Regions from separate parts of the Paenibacillus sp. LRG-1 genome, predicted to be linked through region 1. Evidence: riboswitches for the same ligand, from Rfam matches in the RefSeq annotation. Region 1 holds a riboswitch; the other holds the start of a gene.
The links. Region 1 has a riboswitch for ZMP and ZTP ahead of ACUUJN_RS24420 (TIGR01440 family protein). Riboswitches for the same ligand answer to the same signal wherever they lie in the genome.

Region 1 (9,844 bases):
TGATTCCGCGCCCCGAGACAGAACTGCTCGTCGAGGCGATACTCCAGCACGGCGATCGGCTGTGGCCAAGCGGCGCTCCGCAGGCGCTCGACATCGGCGCAGGCAGCGGTGCGATTGCCGTGACGCTGGCGGCTGAGCGACCGAGCTGGCGCGTGGCGGCAGGGGATATTTCGGCTGCCGCGTTAAAAGTAGCGACTCATAATGCTGCTGCGAACGGCGCAGCCGTAGAATTCCGCGAGGGCGATCTGCTGGCGCCGTTCGCGGGAACGGCGGTGGACATTCTCGTGTCCAACCCGCCGTACATCCCGGCTGCTGACATCGCTGGCTTACAGCCAGAGGTACGCGACCATGAGCCGCGGATGGCGTTGGATGGTGGTCCTGACGGGCTCGGCCCGTATCGGGCAATGCTGGAACAGCTCGGACTCCTTCAGGCTCCGCCGCGGCTAATCGGGTTTGAGCTGGGGATGGGACAGGCCAGAGACGTGGCTGGTCTGCTGGCACAGGCAGGTCATTGGAAGAACATTATAATCGTTCCTGACCTTGCAGGGATCGAGCGACATGTCCTAGGTGTCTCGGAGTAGTGCTGCATTTTCTTTTTGCGAGTCTTTCCTTTAGAATAAGAGGAGTATGACCGAGAAACGGCTCAGGGGGAAATCATGCTTCAGAAATTGAAAAAAATTGACGGTCCGGTTATCTTTATTCTGGTTTTGCTCATGGCGATTAGTATCATAACGGTATACAGCGCAGGTAGGGGCCCTACGAACTTGGCAGAGCACGGCAATGACTACCAGAAGATGATCGGGTATTATATATTGGGTTTTGTGGCGATCTTGGGTTTAGCGATGGTCGATTTTCGGATATTCATTAAAAAAGCCCTGTACGTATATGGAGGCGGAATATTCTTGTTGGGTCTCGGATTTTTTGGCGGGACGGTTAACAACTCTCAGGGCTTTTTGAAAATTGGTGGCTTGAACCTTCAGCCTGCTGAGGTATTCAAGCTGGTCCTTATCGTTTTTCTGACTTATATGCTGATCAAGAAGCGCAAGAGCAAGCTGTATTTTATTCAGGATGTTCTTCCAGTCGCTCTGGTGAGCTTTGTCCCGTTTGCCATGGTTATGGCACAAAATGACTTGGGTAATGCGCTCGGTTATATTGTCATCGTCATCGGTATGCTATGGATTGGTAATGTGAAGGCATCCCATGCGTTAATCGGATTTATCGTATTTGCAGTCGCTGTTGGCGGCGGGATTAAAGCTTATATTTCGTTTCACGATGAGATTGATTCCTTTATGAAGGGGATTGGCCGTAGTCACTGGGTTGAGCGTTTGGACCCTTGGTTGGTACCGGAAGAGGCAACCGCGAAGGCGTCTTATCATACCAAAAATGCCAAGCTGGCGATAGCCTCTGGCGGGATGATGGGCAAGGGCTTTTTGCAAGGAACCTCGGTACAGTCCGGGCGTGTTCCTTATACGTACGCGGATTCTATTTTTGTGGTCGTAGCGGAGGAATTTGGCTTTGTAGGCTCTTCAGTGCTGCTATTGTTATATTTTATTTTGATTCACCGCATGATCCTGATTTCGCTGGAATGCCGGGATCGCGCCGGACCGTATATTATTGTCGGGATTGTGTCCATGTTGCTGTACCAGATTTTTGAGAATATTGGTGCGTTTCTGGGCATTATGCCGCTTACGGGGATTACGCTCCCGTTCATAAGTTATGGTGGTACCTCGTTGCTTATTAACATGGCTAGTATCGGCTTGGTTATGAGTATTAAGGTGCACGGCCAAGAGCTGGAGGATGATCTGCCACAGCCTTCCAGACTAAGCTTGACGAAGGCGAAAAAAGCCTAGCACAGGTGGAATGTGGCTAGATAATGATTGGTATTTGTGTGAGTTGAAACGGTGCAACGAGAGAGTCCAGATTGTGAAATCTGGGCTTTTTCATATTCCTCGGTGAGGGTCAGAAGCTTGGTGTAGCATGATTTGAGGGCATTATTGAAAAAAATCTGTAAAGTGGTCCTGAATCTTTTACAAGAATCATAGGTTTAGACTCTCCCAAACCGGACAGACTGATAGACATGATAGAGTTTGGGTTTGGGGGAGACGAAGATGAGAAATTGGATCAAGCAAGCTGCAATGATACTATTTTGTATTTCGATATTAATGATGTCTTGGGAAGGTCAAAAGACGGATGCTGCTATGACCACTGGAACAAGAGGAACCTTAGCATCAGGAGTAGCTACAACAGGGCTGAATGTGATTCCACATGACTCCATTCGACTGCGTATTTTGGCCAACTCGGATCGTCCGGAGGATCAGCTGGTTAAACGCGAAATACGGGACGCTATTGTACAGCAGATGAATGCCTGGGTGGGTGAGCTGGAAAACCCGCAAAGCTTAGATCAAGCTAGATCATTGATTGGTGCTCATTTACCTGAAATTGACCGTTTGGTAGGTACGGAACTGGCTCGTCGCGGCATTGCATATGATCATCAGGTGGAACTGGCGAGCGTACCTTTCCCAACGAAAATGTACGGTGGTCTGGTCTACCCAGCAGGGAATTATGAAGCGCTTCGGGTTACGCTGGGGCAAGGAAAAGGGCAAAATTGGTGGTGCGTGCTGTTTCCTCCGCTGTGCTTTATTGATGCAGGCAGTGGGGAAGCAGCGGCACAAACGGTATCAGCAAAAACGGATCACGGAGAAAGTCGGACGAATGCCGCTGACAAGGAGCCGGAAGTACGTTTTTTTCTGTGGGATGCACTTGCGGGACTGTGTAGCTGGGTGAGTGGCTTGTTTGCCTAAACGTTGAGGAGTGTAAGTTTCCCCATATGCTATAATGGAACTTACGATAGATATACACATGGCAGAGCCAAATGAACTGATCTTTCAAAGTAGCTTTATGGGGATCAAACGAAATAACTGGCTTGTATGACAATAAGATATGGGATGATCTGATATGAGCGATAAATCGAATCAAATGCAAGACTTGCGCGGAGAATTTGTGCAAAAGGAAAAACCTGAGCAAAAGCTAGATGAACAGGGAATTCGCGAGCTGAAGCAGGCATTGAAGTCTTCCCATACACAATGGTGGGATGTAAGATGTTTGGTTCCTTTGAGCAACACTGACGGGGATGTTTCTGACGAAATTTGGGATGAACAGACTCGGATCACGGCGGAAAAGGGCATACGCGAGGCCGCCTTACTCCTCCAAGCTGGAGAGACGGTAGCCTTTCCTACGGAGACCGTGTACGGCCTGGGGGCCGATGCGCGTAGTACAAAAGCGGTGGAGGCGGTATTTGCTGCCAAAGGACGCCCTTCCGATAACCCGCTCATTGTACATATTTCTGATGCTGATCAATTAGAGGGTATGGTAGCAGAAATAAACGATACAGCCCGAGCGCTGATGAATATGTTCTGGCCGGGACCGCTGACTCTCGTATTGCCGGTAGTGCCGCAGGCACTGTCATCGCGTGTGACAGCCGGGCTGAACACGGTTGGTGTGCGCATGCCGGATCATCCGATAGCGCTTCGTTTGATCGCTGAAGCGGGTTGTCCGCTTGCTGCGCCAAGCGCCAACCGGTCGGGAAGACCCAGTCCCACCCTTGCACAGCATGTGCGGGAGGATCTGGAGGGCCGCATCGGCGGCATTTTGGACGGAGGTCCCACGGGGGTGGGGCTGGAGTCCACGGTGGTGCAGGCGGGTGACGACGGAACCGTCACCATCCTGCGCCCCGGCGGCGTGACGGCCGAGCAGCTCGCTGCGGTTGCTCGCGCCGTCGTGCTGGACCCGGCGTTGGCCGCTACGCCTGGGGAAGACGCGGACAGCCCGGCGCCGCGCTCGCCAGGCATGAAGTACACGCACTACGCGCCGCGAGGCCGCTTGAGCGTGGTACAAGGCCCGTCGTCCGTTGAGGTGACGGGCTGGATTCGCGCCGCGCTGGCGGAGGCTTCCGCGCGCGGGGAGCGCACGGCAGTGCTCGCGTTTGACGAGCATGCCGCCGGCTACGCCGGAGAGCGCGTCTACACGCTAGGCAAGCTGGACGCGCTCCATGAGGCAGCGCAGCGCCTGTACGGCGTGCTGCGCCGCTGCGACGAGGACGGCGTCACCTACATTTTGGCGGAATCCTGTCCGCCGAAAGGATTGGGAGACGCCGTCATGAACCGCCTGCTTAAAGCGGCAGGTCACCGAATCGTCCGCTTGTAGCTTCTGTCGAATCAGAGCCTCTTATATTAAATTTTCCTCCCTCCTCATCTCGGTATTGGGTACTTTCAGTGTATGCTTGTACTGATTTCCCCCTTGTCCGCATAACGTGTACAAGAACAGACGGATAATGGAGGGATGGAGTATGCTGGCAGCCTCTGCCCATGCCGGGCAGGTTGTAACGATTCTGATCATGGCGGTAGCGCTAGGAATGGATGCGTTATCGCTGGGCGTAGGGATCGGCATGAAGGGGATACGCCTGCGAGACGTGCTGCGCATCAGTACTGTTATTGGTTTTTTTCACATTCTGATGCCATTGCTGGGAATGTTCACAGGCCATTATATGAGTTCTTTATTAGGTCATGTGACGGCCTACTTCGCAGGGGGGTTACTCATCCTTTTGGGCGGGCATATGGTGTATAATTCCTTTAAAGGGGACGGCGTACAGGTATTGGATCATCGTTCGCCTTTAGGCCTTTTGCTGTTTGCACTTGGGGTGAGCGTTGACTCATTTTCTGTAGGAGTGTCACTAGGTATGTTCCAAAGTGATCTGGTGCTGTCCGTTTTGGCGTTTGGTTTTTGCGGGGGAGCAATGGCGATGTTGGGTCTGCTGCTGGGTCGCAAGGTCAGCCGCAATCTAGGAGATTATGGAGAAGCAGTGGGCGGTGCCATTTTGCTGGCATTCGGCTTTATGTTTATGTTTTGATTTTAGCGTAGACAGTGTAAAATAAATGCAGGATTATAGTAAGGGATTAGAACTATAGTAATCCTCTGTTTATATATTTTTTTAACATACGGGGGGTGAAAACGTTGAAGAATATCTTATTCGTATGCACAGGGAATACCTGTCGCAGTCCAATGGCTGAAGGGATGCTGCGTAAGTTGGCTGCTGAGCATGGGCTAGAACTGGAAGTACGTTCTGCGGGAGTAGCCGCGATGGAAGGCACGCCAATATCCCGACATGCAGAGGCGGTTCTACGTGATCATGATATATCCGATCAGATCACTTCAACCTCTTTGAGCGACGGGCTTGCCGGGTGGGCGCATCTGATCTTAACCTTGACGCAAGGACATAAACAGCACGTAATTCAGCGCTTTCCCCAAACGGCGGGCAAAGTATTTACGCTTAAGGAATATGTGGAGAACCGGGATGCGGTGTTGAATGATGTACAGGAGTTGGATAGTTTATATGCTTCACAGCAGTTGATGGCTTCACTCGGACAAGAGCTATCGGCGCAGGAGCGTGAACGAATGATTGAATTACACCAACGGATTCCGGGCTTTGATATTTCTGATCCGTTTGGCGGTTCGCGAGAAGATTACGATGTCACAGCTGCGGAAATCCGTACGGCACTGCATAAGCTGCTGGACAAGCTAAAGGCATCTTCCGAATAAAATTGGTATTACTCATCTGTTTTGTACGGAATCTGTTGATTTTCGGCGGTTAATCCGTTAAGATAAGGTGGAAAAATGAGAATCCGATGTAACTGGCGACAAAAGTGGGATTAACCACGATGGAGCATCGGATATACGGCCGGTCGCCTGGGCAAAAGAGCAATTCCACATAGGTGTGGACTGCTCTTTTTTTCATATACAAGTTATGCCAGATTTTTAGCTGAGAGTTGATTCCATTAAAGATTCTTCCATTTTTTCTGCTCGAAATCTGAAACATCGGCTATAATATAGTCAGATTGTGATCAGGAGAGAGTGTGTTGAACTTGGGGCATGAGACCGTGCCTAGTCTCTGAGAGGCTGTTCAACCAAAGGAGGTTCCAATGGTGGAACAATTAGATCATGAGATTCCGCTGGAAGCACAGACCACTTCTGTCGTGCGGGAAATCGCAGAAGCAGCCAGTCTCAAGGCTGGTCGCCTGCTGGTTATCGGCGTTAGCACAAGTGAAGTGGCTGGAAGTCGGATTGGTACGGCGGGAGCGCTCGATGTGGCTCAGCAACTGTTGTCTGGAGTAGAGTCTGTTCGCAGGGAGTATGGCTTTGATGTGGCGTTTCAATGCTGTGAGCATTTGAACCGAGCGCTGGTCGTTGAACGGGCTGTGCTGGAGCGATTGGGACTGATGGAGGTTGCAGCTGTTCCTGTTCGTACAGCAGGAGGCTCTATGGCTACCGTCGCCTATCGTTCTATGAGCGACGCGTGTTTGGCGGCGAACGTGCAGGCTCATGCCGGGATAGACATCGGCGAAACGCTGATTGGCATGCATCTGCGACCCATTGCTGTTCCGTTTCGCCCAAGCCTTCGCTGGATTGGCGAAGCACGTGTGACAGCAGCGTTCACCCGTCCTCCACTTATTGGCGGACAACGGGCGGTGTACAGTCTGGAGCAAGAAGTCGGCGGAAACTGCGATTAGCATTTGGCATGGCGGCATGTTTGTACTAATCTTTTTTGCATTGATGATGAGGTACCCAACAGAGGAGCAGGCGTTTGCTTGTATACCCAACAATTGACTATGGAGAGGGAGTAATCAATCATGATGGAACACCTGCGTAAAAGTGACCCGGCAGTGATGGAAGCAATGGGACTTGAACTGAAACGACAACGCCACAATATCGAGCTAATCGCATCCGAGAACATTGTCAGTGAAGCAGTAATGGAAGCCATGGGCTCCGTGCTGACGAATAAATATGCTGAAGGTTATCCGAACAAACGCTACTATGGTGGCTGTGAGCATGTAGATATCGTTGAAGACATCGCACGTGACCGCGCGAAAGAACTGTTCGGCGCCGAGCATGCTAACGTGCAGCCTCACTCTGGAGCACAAGCCAACATGGCGGTGTATCTGGCAGCTCTCCAACCTGGAGATACTGTACTGGGTATGAATCTGGCGCATGGTGGCCACTTAACACACGGAAGTCCGGTTAACGCTTCCGGCTTGTTGTATAACTTTGCTGCCTATGGTGTACGCGAAGACAACTTCCGCATCGACTACGATGAAGTGCGTAAGGCAGCCTTCAAGCACCGTCCTCGTCTGATTGTAGCTGGCGCGAGTGCATATCCGCGTACTATTGATTTTGAAGCTTTTGCTTCCATTGCCAATGATGTAGGTGCTTTGTTCATGGTGGATATGGCACATATCGCAGGTCTTGTGGCAGCGGGAATTCACCCAAGTCCAGTTCCGCATGCCCAATTTGTAACAACAACGACACACAAAACGCTGCGTGGTCCGCGTGGGGGTCTGATTCTGACTCGCAAAGCATGGGCGCAAGCGATTGATAAAGCTATTTTCCCTGGTACTCAAGGGGGGCCACTGATGCATGTGATTGCGTCCAAAGCGGTTGCTTTGGGTGAAGCGCTCCAGCCATCGTTCAAAACCTATGCGCAAAACGTAGTCCGCAACGCACAGGTGCTGGCTGAAACACTGCTGGCTGAGGGGATTAACATTGTATCCGGTGGTACGGATAACCATCTGATGCTGTTGGATACGCGCAATTTGAATATCACAGGTAAAGAAGCGGAGCATGTATTGGATTCCGTGGGCATCACAGTGAATAAAAATGCGATTCCTTTTGACCCGACCAGTCCATTCGTAACAAGCGGGATTCGTATTGGTACACCTGCTGCAACATCTCGTGGTATGGATGAAGAGGCTATGGTCAAGATCGGTAAAATCATTGCCGAAACCCTTAAAAATCCGAAAGATGATACTGTATTGTCCAAAGCGAGCCAAGCGGTTGGCGAATTGACAGACAAGTTCCCGATCTATCCAGGAACTCAATACTAATTCATCAACATTCATAATCTTTATGTTAAAGGCTGTTTTCCTTCCGTAAGCCGGAGGTGAACAGCCTTTTTTTGCTTCCGAACGACTCGAAACTTACATTTTTGGGTAATAAGCGATTACAGTAAGGGTTTACGCGCGCTATCCTTCATGATCTACGACAAAGGAGTGATTGCATTGAGTCAAAGAAAATCCGCGCAATTATTGCAGCAACTCGTATTTGTGGGACCGATGGCGTTGTTTTTCGTCTTGATTATGGTCATTCCGTTCCTGCTGGGGCTGTATTATTCCATGACGAACTGGGATGGAGTATCTGAAAATATCCGATGGCTCGGACTAGGGAATTACGTTCATATTTTTAGGGATGATCCAGATTTCCGTAATGCGTTCTGGTTTACGGTCCGGTTTACCGTATGTGGTGTCATTCTGACAAACCTGATTGGCTTTTTCCTAGCCTATGCACTTACCAAACCGCTGCGTACCCGTAATGCACTGCGAACTGTATTTTTTATGCCCAATATGATTGGCGGCTTGCTGCTCGGCTTTATCTGGCAATTTATATTTGTACGCGGCTTTTCTGCGGTAGGGGAGGCGACAGGGCTTTCCTTTTTTAAACTGCCGTGGTTGGGTGATGGGCCAACTGCTTTTTGGGGAACTGTCATTGTGTTTGTATGGCAATATGCAGGTTATCTCATGGTTATTTACATATCCTCGTTAAATAATGTCCCGCATGCCCTTATTGAATCGGCCCAAATCGACGGTGCAAGCCGAAGACAGATTTTGCGTCATATCGTAGTGCCACTTATTATGCCAGCGGTGACCGTCTGCTTGTTCCTGGCGATATCCTGGTCCTTTAAAGTATTTGAGTTGAATTTGGCTCTCACGAAGGGGGGACCTTTCAAGTCGACAGAGTCTGTAGCGTTGGACATATATAATGAAGCGTTTACAAATAATCGACTTGGATTAGGGACTGCCAAAGCTATGATTTTCTTTGTGGTCGTTGCGATCATTACCAGTATTCAGGTGCGTCTCACGAAGAAAAAGGAGGTCGAAATGTAATGGGAAAAACGTCAAACTATCGTTTGGGCACATGGGCTGTTGAATTATTGCTTATTGTGATCGGGTTAATCTTTCTGGTTCCGTTCTATTTTTTGCTCGTAAACTCCGTTAAATCCTTTGGCGACATTTTGGCCCATTCCGCTTCGTGGCCGACAACCTTCCGTTTTGAAAACTATGCTAACGCCTGGAATAAAATAAACTTTCCCACAGCACTGGGGAATTCACTGATTGTCACGATCGTCAGTAATGCGCTTTTGCTGCTAATCAGCTCAATGGCCGCTTACCAGATGGTTCGGCATGATACTCTTTTTAATCGTTTCCTATTCGGTTTGCTTGTGGCTGCGATGGTAGTCCCTTTTCAATCAATTATGTTGCCGCTTATGGAAGTGTCCAACGTATTGAGCTTGAACAACAGTATACCGGGACTGATCTTATGTTATCTGGGTTTTGGAGCGCCTTTGTCCGTTTTTCTTTTTCATGGCTTTATTAAAACGGTACCTATTGAGATCGAGCAGGCGGCAAGGGTGGACGGTTCATCCCGGTACGGGGTGTTCTTTCGCATCGTTTGTCCACTGCTGCTGCCTATGTTCGTAACCGTACTTATTTTGAACACCTTATGGATCTGGAATGACTATCTGTTGCCTTCACTCATTTTGAATGATCCTGAGTTGCGCACCATTCCGATTGCAACCTATATGTTGTTTGGTCAGTACACCAAGCAATGGGACTTGGCGCTGCCAGCACTGGTATTGGGGATCGCGCCAGTTGTTGTGTTTTTTCTGGTGATGCAAAAATACATCGTTTCTGGCATTGCAGCCGGTGCGGTCAAAGGCTGATGGGAGGGATAACCGATG
Region 2 (9,844 bases), 1.5 Mb from region 1:
AAAGCCATAGTCCAAGACCCGATCCACCGGTATCTCCGGTAACACCAACAGAGCCGAAGCCGGAACCGCCAATTATACGACCAGAACCTAGTCCCAAACCACCGGTGATACCACCAGTGACACCGCCAGTGATACCACCAATCATACCGCCAGTGACTCCGTCAGAACCACCGGATCATTCGTCGGATTTCGTGGTGGATGAGGTAGTAATCAAGGCGCCCGAGTTGGTCAATCAACCGGAAACGTATCCTTCGTATCAGCTGTCCTTTGATCTCTACAATAAAGGGCACTTGGTAAGCATTCCCGCTGTTAGCGTCACAAGTGTCACCTACACATTTAGTGATACATTAGGTGTATTTGATGAACATGGGAAAATTGCGCATTCCGAAAATATACCTGCTGCTGATGGTTATATTCCTGTAGAGATGGAAGTCACCATTGCTAAACCTTATCGGGTACTTAAAGCACAGACCAAGCTGATTGTGAGAGGGAAGACTCCTCCGGTAGAGGACCCGACTGTAATCAGGTCCGTATACTTGGCGACGTACACCATTTCACAGGCCACTACTCTAGACCCTACAGCCTGGAGCATGCCCTATGTATTTCAAAATGCAAAGGGAGAGGTCATACCGTCCGGTCTATTGCCGTCAGACTTGAAGCTTCGTATAGAGGATTCCAGAGGGATATTTGACGAGGATGGACATATTGCCAACCTGCATCTGATTCCTGCATTGAACTCTGTCATTCCATTCAAGATTGAGGTTGAATCACCCTCTCAGGGAATTCACTTCATATCCGATGCCGAGTTAACTGTAGTACCAGGAGCACGCAAAAAGCAATATTTTGCTATCTCCATGATGCTACAGGGAAAAGATGCGGGCAGTACGACCACGGTAGAGCAAATTGAGCAGTCGCGTCAATTGCTGATGGATCACTTTGGTACCAACTTAAAAGTGACGTGGGCCATGGAAAATAGATTTATTTTTGTGGAATCAAATCGTCCGCAGCTTAAAAAGGTTTTGGAATACGTGGATCAGTATGGCGATGAAGTCGGGATTTTGGATGGGTATCCGAATAATCTGTTTGATCTTCCTGAATGGGAAGCACAGATGAACGAGTGGTTGTATATGTATCGTTATAATGCCCTCAATGAGCTGCACCAATCTGGTTCGTTGGGATCACCTTCGGTGTTTGAAAGTATGGATACAGACCAATATCGGAAGTATCTGCCTAAATCATTGACCGGCTTTACGGTGAATCCTGAGCAGGCCCAATGGCTTAAGGATCATTTTAAGATTACCTCAGCGATGGGGTGGTCGGCTACACAGTATAATGTGAACAACATGTATGGTGAGGGTTCACCTTTGATGCCTTACTGGTCCCATAAGGATAATCCGATTGTTCCGGCACAGGGGCTTACAAATAATAGCGGTATCGTATTTATGAATTCGATTTCGATTGATCCCATCGGGTCGCGTTATACCAAAGATTCTTCACGCTGGACTCTCCATCCAGGTGATCCATATGTGACGGAAACGGATGCGGCACCACAACTGTATATAGCACAGCAATATTTAGATAACCCGTATCAACGTTTGAATACAGTAAACTACATGTCCATTATTTTGGATGTCAACTGGCTTGCCAAAAACCATAACATGTCTCAAATATGGGAAAACTTTGTGAAGCACTTCCCTGTTGACCGTGAGGTTGAGATTGTGGGCGTGGACGGGCTGAAACAGATTTATGAATCGATAGCTGGATTGAGTAATGATCATACGGAGTTTTCACTCATGTTTAGAGGCTCAGGTTTTAAGGCGGTTATGGACTCCAATAATTCACCAGCCAATCTGCGTTACTTGTGGACTGAAAACGCCTCACAGCGGATTATTTTATCCAAGGAGGATGGAGATGCGGCATGGTCCATTATTGACTTTACTGACTATACCCGAAATCCGGTTCCGAAGATGGCCTACAATCTGGGTAAGAACACAGATGTAAGCTATGTCACTGGAAGGAACTTTAAGCTGCATCCTACAGCTCCGTTAACAGCAGATGAAATTCAGCGCGTAAAGGATCGTTTAAAGGAAATCTATTTCGCGGAAGAAGTAACTTATAAGTAAGGGTTTGGAATGACAGAATTTTTAAGACTTGAGGTTTTATGAAAAGGGGGTGTCCCAACAGCCATGGAAATGGTTGTGGGACGCCCCTTTGTTTTAGAAAAAAGGTTTTACACCCATTCAATAACCTGATCTACAGATCGCCGAGTTTTGCCACGCGGTTCGTTGAGACGGTATCCAAATGCCACCATACAAGAAATACCGAAATGCTCGGCATCCATAATGCCTTCCTCGGAGAGGATGCGTTCGATTTCCTGTTTATTAAAACCTTCGATAGGGCAGGAATCAATGCCGATTTGAGCTGCGGCAGTCATCATGTTGCCCAGTGCGATGTAGGTTTGTCGGCAGCCCCACTCGAACAAGGCTCTTTTATTTTCCTCCAGCGCAAAATCTGATTTAAGGAAGGCATCATATACTTTCTCTTTGCCTTGCATCACTTCAGCGGGTAATTGCTGCACGTTCTCCATCATACTCTTGATATAATCGGAGGAGGCTACCATATCTTCAGGAAGTCTAGAGAGGATGAGTACAAAATGGCTGGCTGTTGGCAGTTGTTTTTGGGCCCCCCAAGAGTAAGGCAGCAGCTTCTCACGCATAGCGTTACTCTGAACGACAACAAATTTCCAGGGTTCAAAGCCAAACGAACTCGGGGATAAACGGCCTGTTTCAAGAATAAAATCGAAGTCAGAATCGCTAATTTTCTTATGGCTATCAAATTCCTTCGTTGCATGTCTGAACTCGTATGCAGATAAGATTTGATCTTTAGTAGTAGTTAAGGTTTCCATCGTTATTCCACTCCTTATGGATGTTGATTAAAATTGACGCTTACCAAGTGACATGCTTAATATTAGAATATACATGACCGTTTTTGAAGTACGCACATTAATGTGCTGTAGTATATAAAATGATACTAAGGAGGAGAAAAGCCTATGCGTAATCGGAAAGGCGGCTTTGGGGAATGTACCGCTGGAAATGATCAGGCGTGTCCAGTTGAGTTCACGCTGGACGTGATTGGGGGCAAATGGAAAGGGATTATTTTATATCATCTCATGTATGGGACTAAGCGATTTAGTGATTTTCGGCGGATCTGTCCGGGAATTACTCAGCGTATGCTGACACTCCAATTGCGTGAGCTGGAAGAGGACGGAGTCGTTCACCGTGAAGTCTACCAACAGGTTCCTCCTAAGGTCGAATACTCTCTCACCGAATTCGGAAAAACGCTCATCCCGATTATTAACCTGATGAAGGATTGGGGAGAAGAATATAAAACAAAACAGCGATCACCAGAAAGCAGCCTTCAGCAACCTAGCCCCAATGTGTAGGTTTTGAGACGGCTCCACAAAGAAGACCTGGCCATCATTTTGGCAGGTCTTTTCATTTTTAAAGTGAAATGATGCAAAGTTCGTTTTTCAGTTGACAGTAAGGACGACGCTTGATATATTTCTTACGATATTGATAATCATTATCATGTGTATCGGGAAGATCATCTTCACAATATATAGGGGGCTAATCAGTTGAAAAGAAAATCGTATTTTATGATGACAGCTATGTTACTTGTATTGTCTGTACTCATCAGCGCTTGCGGCGGAAATAATAATGGAAGTAATCCGGCTTCATCTTCAGGAGATAAGCAAGAGTCGGCTACTACTGGAGAGACTAGAAGCTTTAAAACGGTTAAGGGGGATATTCAAATTCCTGCTAAGCCCCAGCGTATTGTAACGGATTTTTACGGCGGAGAATTGCTGTCCGTGGGTGCTAACGTGGTGGGTGTAGAGCCGACTGCGTTTCAAAATCCTTTTCTGACCGATTTGCTGAAGGAAAAAAGAACCAAAGAGGTGGGTGATCCGACCAATTTGGAAAAGACGCTGGAACTCAAACCTGATCTGATCGTGGTTATGAAGGATACGAATTATGAGGCTTTGTCTAAAATCGCACCTACCCTGTACATTCCGTACGGCACGACGACTAATATCTATGACACGGTCAAGCTGTTCGGCGATATCACCGGGGAAAAGGAGAAGGCTGAGCAATTTATTGCTGCATTTGATAAAAAGGCCGCTGAAGGTCGCGCACGTCTTAAAGGTGTGATTGACGAAAAGGCAACTTTCGGTTTGTATGAGCTGACGGACAAGCACGCACTTTGGATCTTTGGCGACAATGCGGGTCGCGGCGGCCAAGCTGTATACAATGCGCTTAAACTGAACATGCCAAAGAAAACAGTGAACTCCAAGGAACAAACGGTGCAGCTTTCGATGGAGGTATTGCCACAGTATGACGCAGATTATATGTTCCTGACTACGTATGACCCCGAGAAAAAGGGTGACGCGCTCAAGCAACTAAAGTCGTCCGCTGTGTGGGGGAATCTTCCTGCGGTGAAGAACAATAGAGTGTTCTTTAACGATTTTGATACGTATTATCGCTATGATCCAATCGCTATTACCGGGCAAATTGATATGATCGTAGATATGCTGGTCGAAAGAGAAAAAGAGAATAAAGCTAAACAATAGGTGTGAGATTCTGCGTTGTAATGAATTGCCCAAAACGACTAAGAGATCGCATAATACACGCAGTATCTAGCAATAAAAACCAGTCCAACATGAATCATGTTTGGACTGGTTTTTTATTTACTATTTCGTCGTAATTTCGATAGTATCTTCTTTTTGTATCCAATCAGTTATTTTTTTGAAGAAATGTTTTAGAACAGGTTAAACACGGTTATGAGCAGACTAATTCGCTATTCGACTGCGTACCATCAACAAGGTTTGTTCTTTGATTTGTCCGATTTCACGGATGAGTGCGGCTGTCTTGGTCTCATAGGAGTATTTGACATCCAAGTCTTTCAGCGAAGCAAGGTTAATGTCGATGGTAAGCAGGGCAGATTGAGCTGCTGCTTCGAACAGGATCGCGCCGATGCCAAGATCTGAAATCACATTTTTATTGGACATTTCCACAATGTTGTAGGCTTGCGACAATCCGTCCCGGCATACTTCCAGCAGGCGCATGGGTACCTCAATGGCAGCGATCACCGCTGTCTGTAGGGAATGGGTACGATAGCGCTTTTCTTCGTCTGTTTCCTTGGGCAAACGCAGCGCGGTCATGTACTGTTCAAAGGATTGGATGTCTGCGACCATTAGTTCCTCACAATGTGTAGACAATCTTTCCATGCTACTAATGACATCCGTGATTTGTTCATGGATGTGCGCATATTTTTCTCCTTGTGAAAGGTTGGCGGTCATGGAGGTCATAGCCGCGCCTAGTGCCGCAGCCAATGCGGATACACTTCCTCCGCCGGGGGTAGGCGCTGCACTTGCAGCCTCTTTCAGAAAATGTCCGATGGAATTGTTCCACGACAGTTCACTCATGAATAGACCACCTCTCTGGAGTAGTGTTGCAGATGTATCGCTTTGAGCAGATTTTTGTACAAAATCGCAGTCGTTAAGGTGCCAACACCGCCGGGAACCGGAGAAATGGCATGTACCTTTTCACCCACGTTTGAAGCAGCGTCACCCACGATTTTTCCTTCCAGTGTCTCGTTAATTCCTGCATCCACGAGAATCAGACCGGGATGGACCATATCCTGCGTAATCACATCAGGGCATCCGACTGCGACGAAGGCAATGTCTGCATGGCTCAGATGCTCTGCAATATCACGCGTACCTGCATGACAGGCGGTAACGGTGGCATTTTCTCTTTGCAACATGTGGAAAAGGGGAAGTCCCACTGTCTGCCCGATGCCCACGAGCGTGACATTTTTGCCTGCCAAGGTGTGACCGTAATGCTTGAGCAGCTCGATACAGGCTTGAGGTGTTGCGGGATATAGTCCGGCGTCACCTGTTACGGTAGCCAGCTTGTTATCAGGTGTTATTCCATCAATATCCTTGTAGGGGGCGATGGATTGTTTAATAACGGAGGCAGAAAGATGTTGGGGAAGCGGCAGTTCCAGCATAATGCCATGTACATGGGATGCATCGTTCAGACTGCCGATCAGGTGCAGTAGCTCGGCTTCGCTAACATGACGGTCAAAAGTATGGAGATGAAATGAGATTCCCAGCTTCTCCGCTATTTTTTGCTTGGTCCGTGCATAGTATGCAGATGCCGGATCGCCTTCTACCAATAGGGTCGCCAGATGGGGACGGTGTCCTTGCTGCTTCATTTTTTCTACCTGTGAACGGATCGTTGCATATACTTGCTCAGCTGCTTCTTTGGATTTCATGATTATAGCCATAGTCCGTGCCTCCTCTGAATTTATCGCATGATTTATCAACAGGGTGTCATGGTCTTAAAACGAAAAAAAAGTATTTGCACAAGGTCGTCAAGACAGACGAATCCTCTGCAAATACTTCTCCCAGGCGAACGGTACGCTTTTTTTGTATGCTCCCTCGTGGTTCATTCCACTGACTTCGCCAGTCACATACAGCGTTATTATACCTTATATTTTAACAAATAATCATCAGAAAAGAAACCCGCGAACATTTGGAAAACGGGTTGTGTTACTTGTCTATATGACAAATGTCATATACCCGAGCTGACGTTTATGACTACAGCGCCTAGAGGCTTTACCTTATACTGAGATTAGATCAACATGTACGCCTAACAGGATCAAGGTATAGGCGTCATTTTAAAGGAGGATCATAATGAGTATGACACAACTCCCATTAGCCCAATTGAAAAAAAATATGGCTCCCTACGAGAAAATAAACACAAAATCCAGCGTTCTGCAACTCATCAATACCTTGGGTCCACTGATCCTATTGTGGTATGCTGCTTATCTTAGTCTGTCGGTTTCGTACTGGCTGACACTTCCAATTGCCATTGTTGCATCGGGGTTTGTGGTACGGACATTTATTATTTTTCATGATTGTGGTCATCAATCCTTCTTCAAAAGCCGCAAGCTGAACGACATTGTGGGAACGATTACAGGTATTATTACGCTCTGTCCTTATCACCAATGGAAAAATAGTCACGCAATCCACCATGCAACCAGCAGTAATCTGGATAAAAGAGGCACAGGTGACATGTGGGTGCTTACGGTAGAAGAGTACACAGAGGCTTCCACATGGACACGGCTGGCCTATCGCATATATCGAAATCCTTGGGTTATGTTTGGACTAGGTCCGATCTATACTTTTTTGATTTCCTATCGGTTTAATATCAAGACAGCCAAACGCAAGGAAAAAATGAACACCTATGTGACGAATATATCCATCGTTGTATTGTACGCACTGTTGTCATGGGCTATTGGATGGCAGGCCTTCCTTCTGGTACAGGCACCTATCTTTTTTGTATCTGGTATGTTGGGAATCTGGCTGTTCTATGTACAACACCAATTTGAGGATTCGTATTTTGAGCACGATGAAGAGTGGAGCTATATTAATGCGGCCGTAGAAGGCAGTTCTTACTACAAGCTTCCTAAAGTATTGCAATGGATTACGGGCAATATCGGATTTCATCACGTTCATCACTTGAGTCCTAAAGTGCCAAATTACAATTTGGAGAAAGCACATGAAGCGACACCGTTACTTCAAAAGGCGACCACGATCACAGTAAGTAGCAGTCTGCAATCTTTGAAGTTCCGACTTTGGGATGAAAATACGAAAACCTTTTTGACCTTTAAACAAGTGAGGCCGCTCCTCAGCAAACGTGTTGCAGTTACGAAACCCATCCCTACACCTGTTGTAAGCACAGAAAGAAAATAACTTTGTACAAAACTTTTCTGAAGAGATGTTGAAAAATTGCAGTTTACTTTGAGAAATCTAAAGGGATAACATCCTTTTAGATTTTTTTGTTTATATTGAAAATGCAGTACTTTCATTCTTTGTTTTAGCAAGCGCTATTGACAAATCGATCGTCAACCTTTACATTCTATATATCGAAACGATATATATCGATTGTATATAAATTAGCTACATGTAAACAGAGATAAGTTCCCTTTGATTTCAGAAGGATAATTCACTATGCCAGGAAAGAAGGAATAGATTTTATGTTGATTTATGTAATACTTGGGTTCCTCTGCGAAAAGGATATGACAGGATATGAAATCAAGCAGAAGATGACGATAAGCACTTCCAACTTTATTGATGCCAGCTTCGGAAGCATATATCCTATGCTGAAAAAAATGGAAAAGGGGGAGCTTATCAAGTATGAAGAAGTGGTAGAGGAAGGCAGATTCAAAAAATCATATGGTATTACGGAAAAAGGGAAGAGTGAATTTATAGAATGGTTAAAAACACCATGTACTTTTTCCCCTTTTAATTATGAGTATTTGAGTAAGCTTTTCTTCTATAAATATCTTGACGACATTGAGGTTGTTCGTTTGATTGCCAGCTTTCAAACTACTGTCGCCAGTGAATATAACAAGCTTGCCTTGATAGAAGAGAAGCACGTTCATGAGATGGGCGTATATGAGCACGCGACGTTGATGTTTGGCAAAGAATATTTTCAAATGATTATGAATTGGCACGATGAACTCACAAGAAAAATTACAGGAAAGAAGGATAATGAAGATGAGAATGACAAAGAAATTTAAATTGCAGATTGCAGCTAAAAATGTGGATTTGTACAAATGGGTAACTGAGATGACTCCAGCTGAATATGAATCATTTTCAAAAGCTCACAAGGCAATGGGCAGTTATTTTGAAGATGGTGAATTCTATATGGTTAATGTGGAAAATATGGGGAATGAGATGATTGTTCAGCACTATCAATTAAAAGAGCACACAAAGGATCATTTGCGTTTCTACTCTGACAAGACAGAAGCATATATATGGCGATGGATACCCGCCATCGTTGGAGTTCCATGGGAAATGAAGATCACGCCTGTTGATAACAACTCTTGCGAATTTAGTTGTACGATTGGAGCGGACTTTCCATCTCGGCTACTGGCTTTTGCAGCATGGATAAATGGTTTTGGTGGATTCTTTATGAGAAAACATTTAGCCGATGAGGGCGGAAAATTTGCTAAAGATATAGAAAAGAAATTTAATAACGTTAGGTATGTATAATTCATGAACGAGCTGATCAGAAATATAGACCAGTCCCATTTCAAAGCACGATCTGGTGCAGTGGGTGGAGTGTACAGCGAATGGCTTAAGTTTGAGATCAGTTCCCGCAAAATGGACGGCTTCTAATCAAAGTGTTCATTTGCGGTTCACAGGAAAGGCTTTACCTTTGGTGCTTTCGAGCAGACGAAACAGTGGTATGATAAGATAAGGGATATAAGTCATGTGAAGTAGAAGAGGGTGGCAGAATGCAAAAGTGGTATCAGATTTTCCAAAGAAATACAGGGCTTAGTCCTTATGTGTGGGTCGTCTTTTATATCCTGCCCTTTTACTACTTTAGCTCTTCATCTACAAGTCATATTATTCTGGGTACTGCTATTATTTTGGTATTCTTTGCATGTTATGTACTGGCTTTTGTCTCAAAAGGCTGGCTCATATACTTTTGGACCAGTGTACAGATTGCCATATCGATTACCATGACACTGCTGTTTAGCTATATGTATTTTTCCATATTTATCGCCTATCTGATCGGTAATATTAAAAGTAAGGCGGCATTTACGACGCTGTATATCATTTTAATGGTTATTACGATTGGATTGATCAATTACGGTTTTGTATCTCAGAATCCCGTTTTTATTAAACAGATTCCTTTTATCCTGCTCAATCTGATCGGTGTGATTCTCCTTCCGATTACGAATTTTAATCGCAACAAAAGCGATCGGCTCC

Region 2: it holds a riboswitch for ZMP and ZTP, as region 1 does, so the genes downstream of both, ACUUJN_RS04490 (bifunctional 5,10-methylenetetrahydrofolate dehydrogenase/5,10-methenyltetrahydrofolate cyclohydrolase) here and ACUUJN_RS24420 (TIGR01440 family protein) in region 1, are expected to answer to the same signal.

Annotation. Positions count from the first base shown of each region.
Region 1 covers NZ_CM170126.1:5,516,368-5,526,211, reverse strand. The annotation lists gene prmC (peptide chain release factor N(5)-glutamine methyltransferase) at 1-581, shown strand, start outside; gene ACUUJN_RS24445 (FtsW/RodA/SpoVE family cell cycle protein) at 657-1,850, shown strand; gene spoIIR (stage II sporulation protein R) at 2,109-2,801, shown strand; gene ACUUJN_RS24435 (L-threonylcarbamoyladenylate synthase) at 2,956-4,203, shown strand; gene ACUUJN_RS24430 (manganese efflux pump MntP) at 4,346-4,906, shown strand; gene ACUUJN_RS24425 (low molecular weight protein arginine phosphatase) at 5,011-5,595, shown strand; ZMP/ZTP riboswitch at 5,674-5,755, shown strand; gene ACUUJN_RS24420 (TIGR01440 family protein) at 5,976-6,563, shown strand; gene ACUUJN_RS24415 (serine hydroxymethyltransferase) at 6,684-7,934, shown strand; gene ACUUJN_RS24410 (carbohydrate ABC transporter permease) at 8,109-8,990, shown strand; gene ACUUJN_RS24405 (carbohydrate ABC transporter permease) at 8,990-9,826, shown strand; gene ACUUJN_RS24400 (ABC transporter substrate-binding protein) at 9,842-9,844, shown strand, end outside.
Region 2 covers NZ_CM170126.1:992,537-1,002,380, forward strand. The annotation lists gene ACUUJN_RS04465 (S-layer homology domain-containing protein) at 1-2,123, shown strand, start outside; gene ACUUJN_RS04470 (NAD(P)H-dependent oxidoreductase) at 2,231-2,905, opposite strand; gene ACUUJN_RS04475 (winged helix-turn-helix transcriptional regulator) at 3,050-3,442, shown strand; gene ACUUJN_RS04480 (ABC transporter substrate-binding protein) at 3,635-4,627, shown strand; gene ACUUJN_RS04485 (cyclodeaminase/cyclohydrolase family protein) at 4,847-5,482, opposite strand; gene ACUUJN_RS04490 (bifunctional 5,10-methylenetetrahydrofolate dehydrogenase/5,10-methenyltetrahydrofolate cyclohydrolase) at 5,479-6,345, opposite strand; ZMP/ZTP riboswitch at 6,457-6,541, opposite strand; gene desA (Delta(5) desaturase DesA) at 6,755-7,816, shown strand; gene ACUUJN_RS04500 (PadR family transcriptional regulator) at 8,101-8,646, shown strand; gene ACUUJN_RS04505 (hypothetical protein) at 8,624-9,121, shown strand; gene ACUUJN_RS04510 (hypothetical protein) at 9,125-9,247, shown strand; gene ACUUJN_RS04515 (sensor histidine kinase) at 9,367-9,844, shown strand, end outside.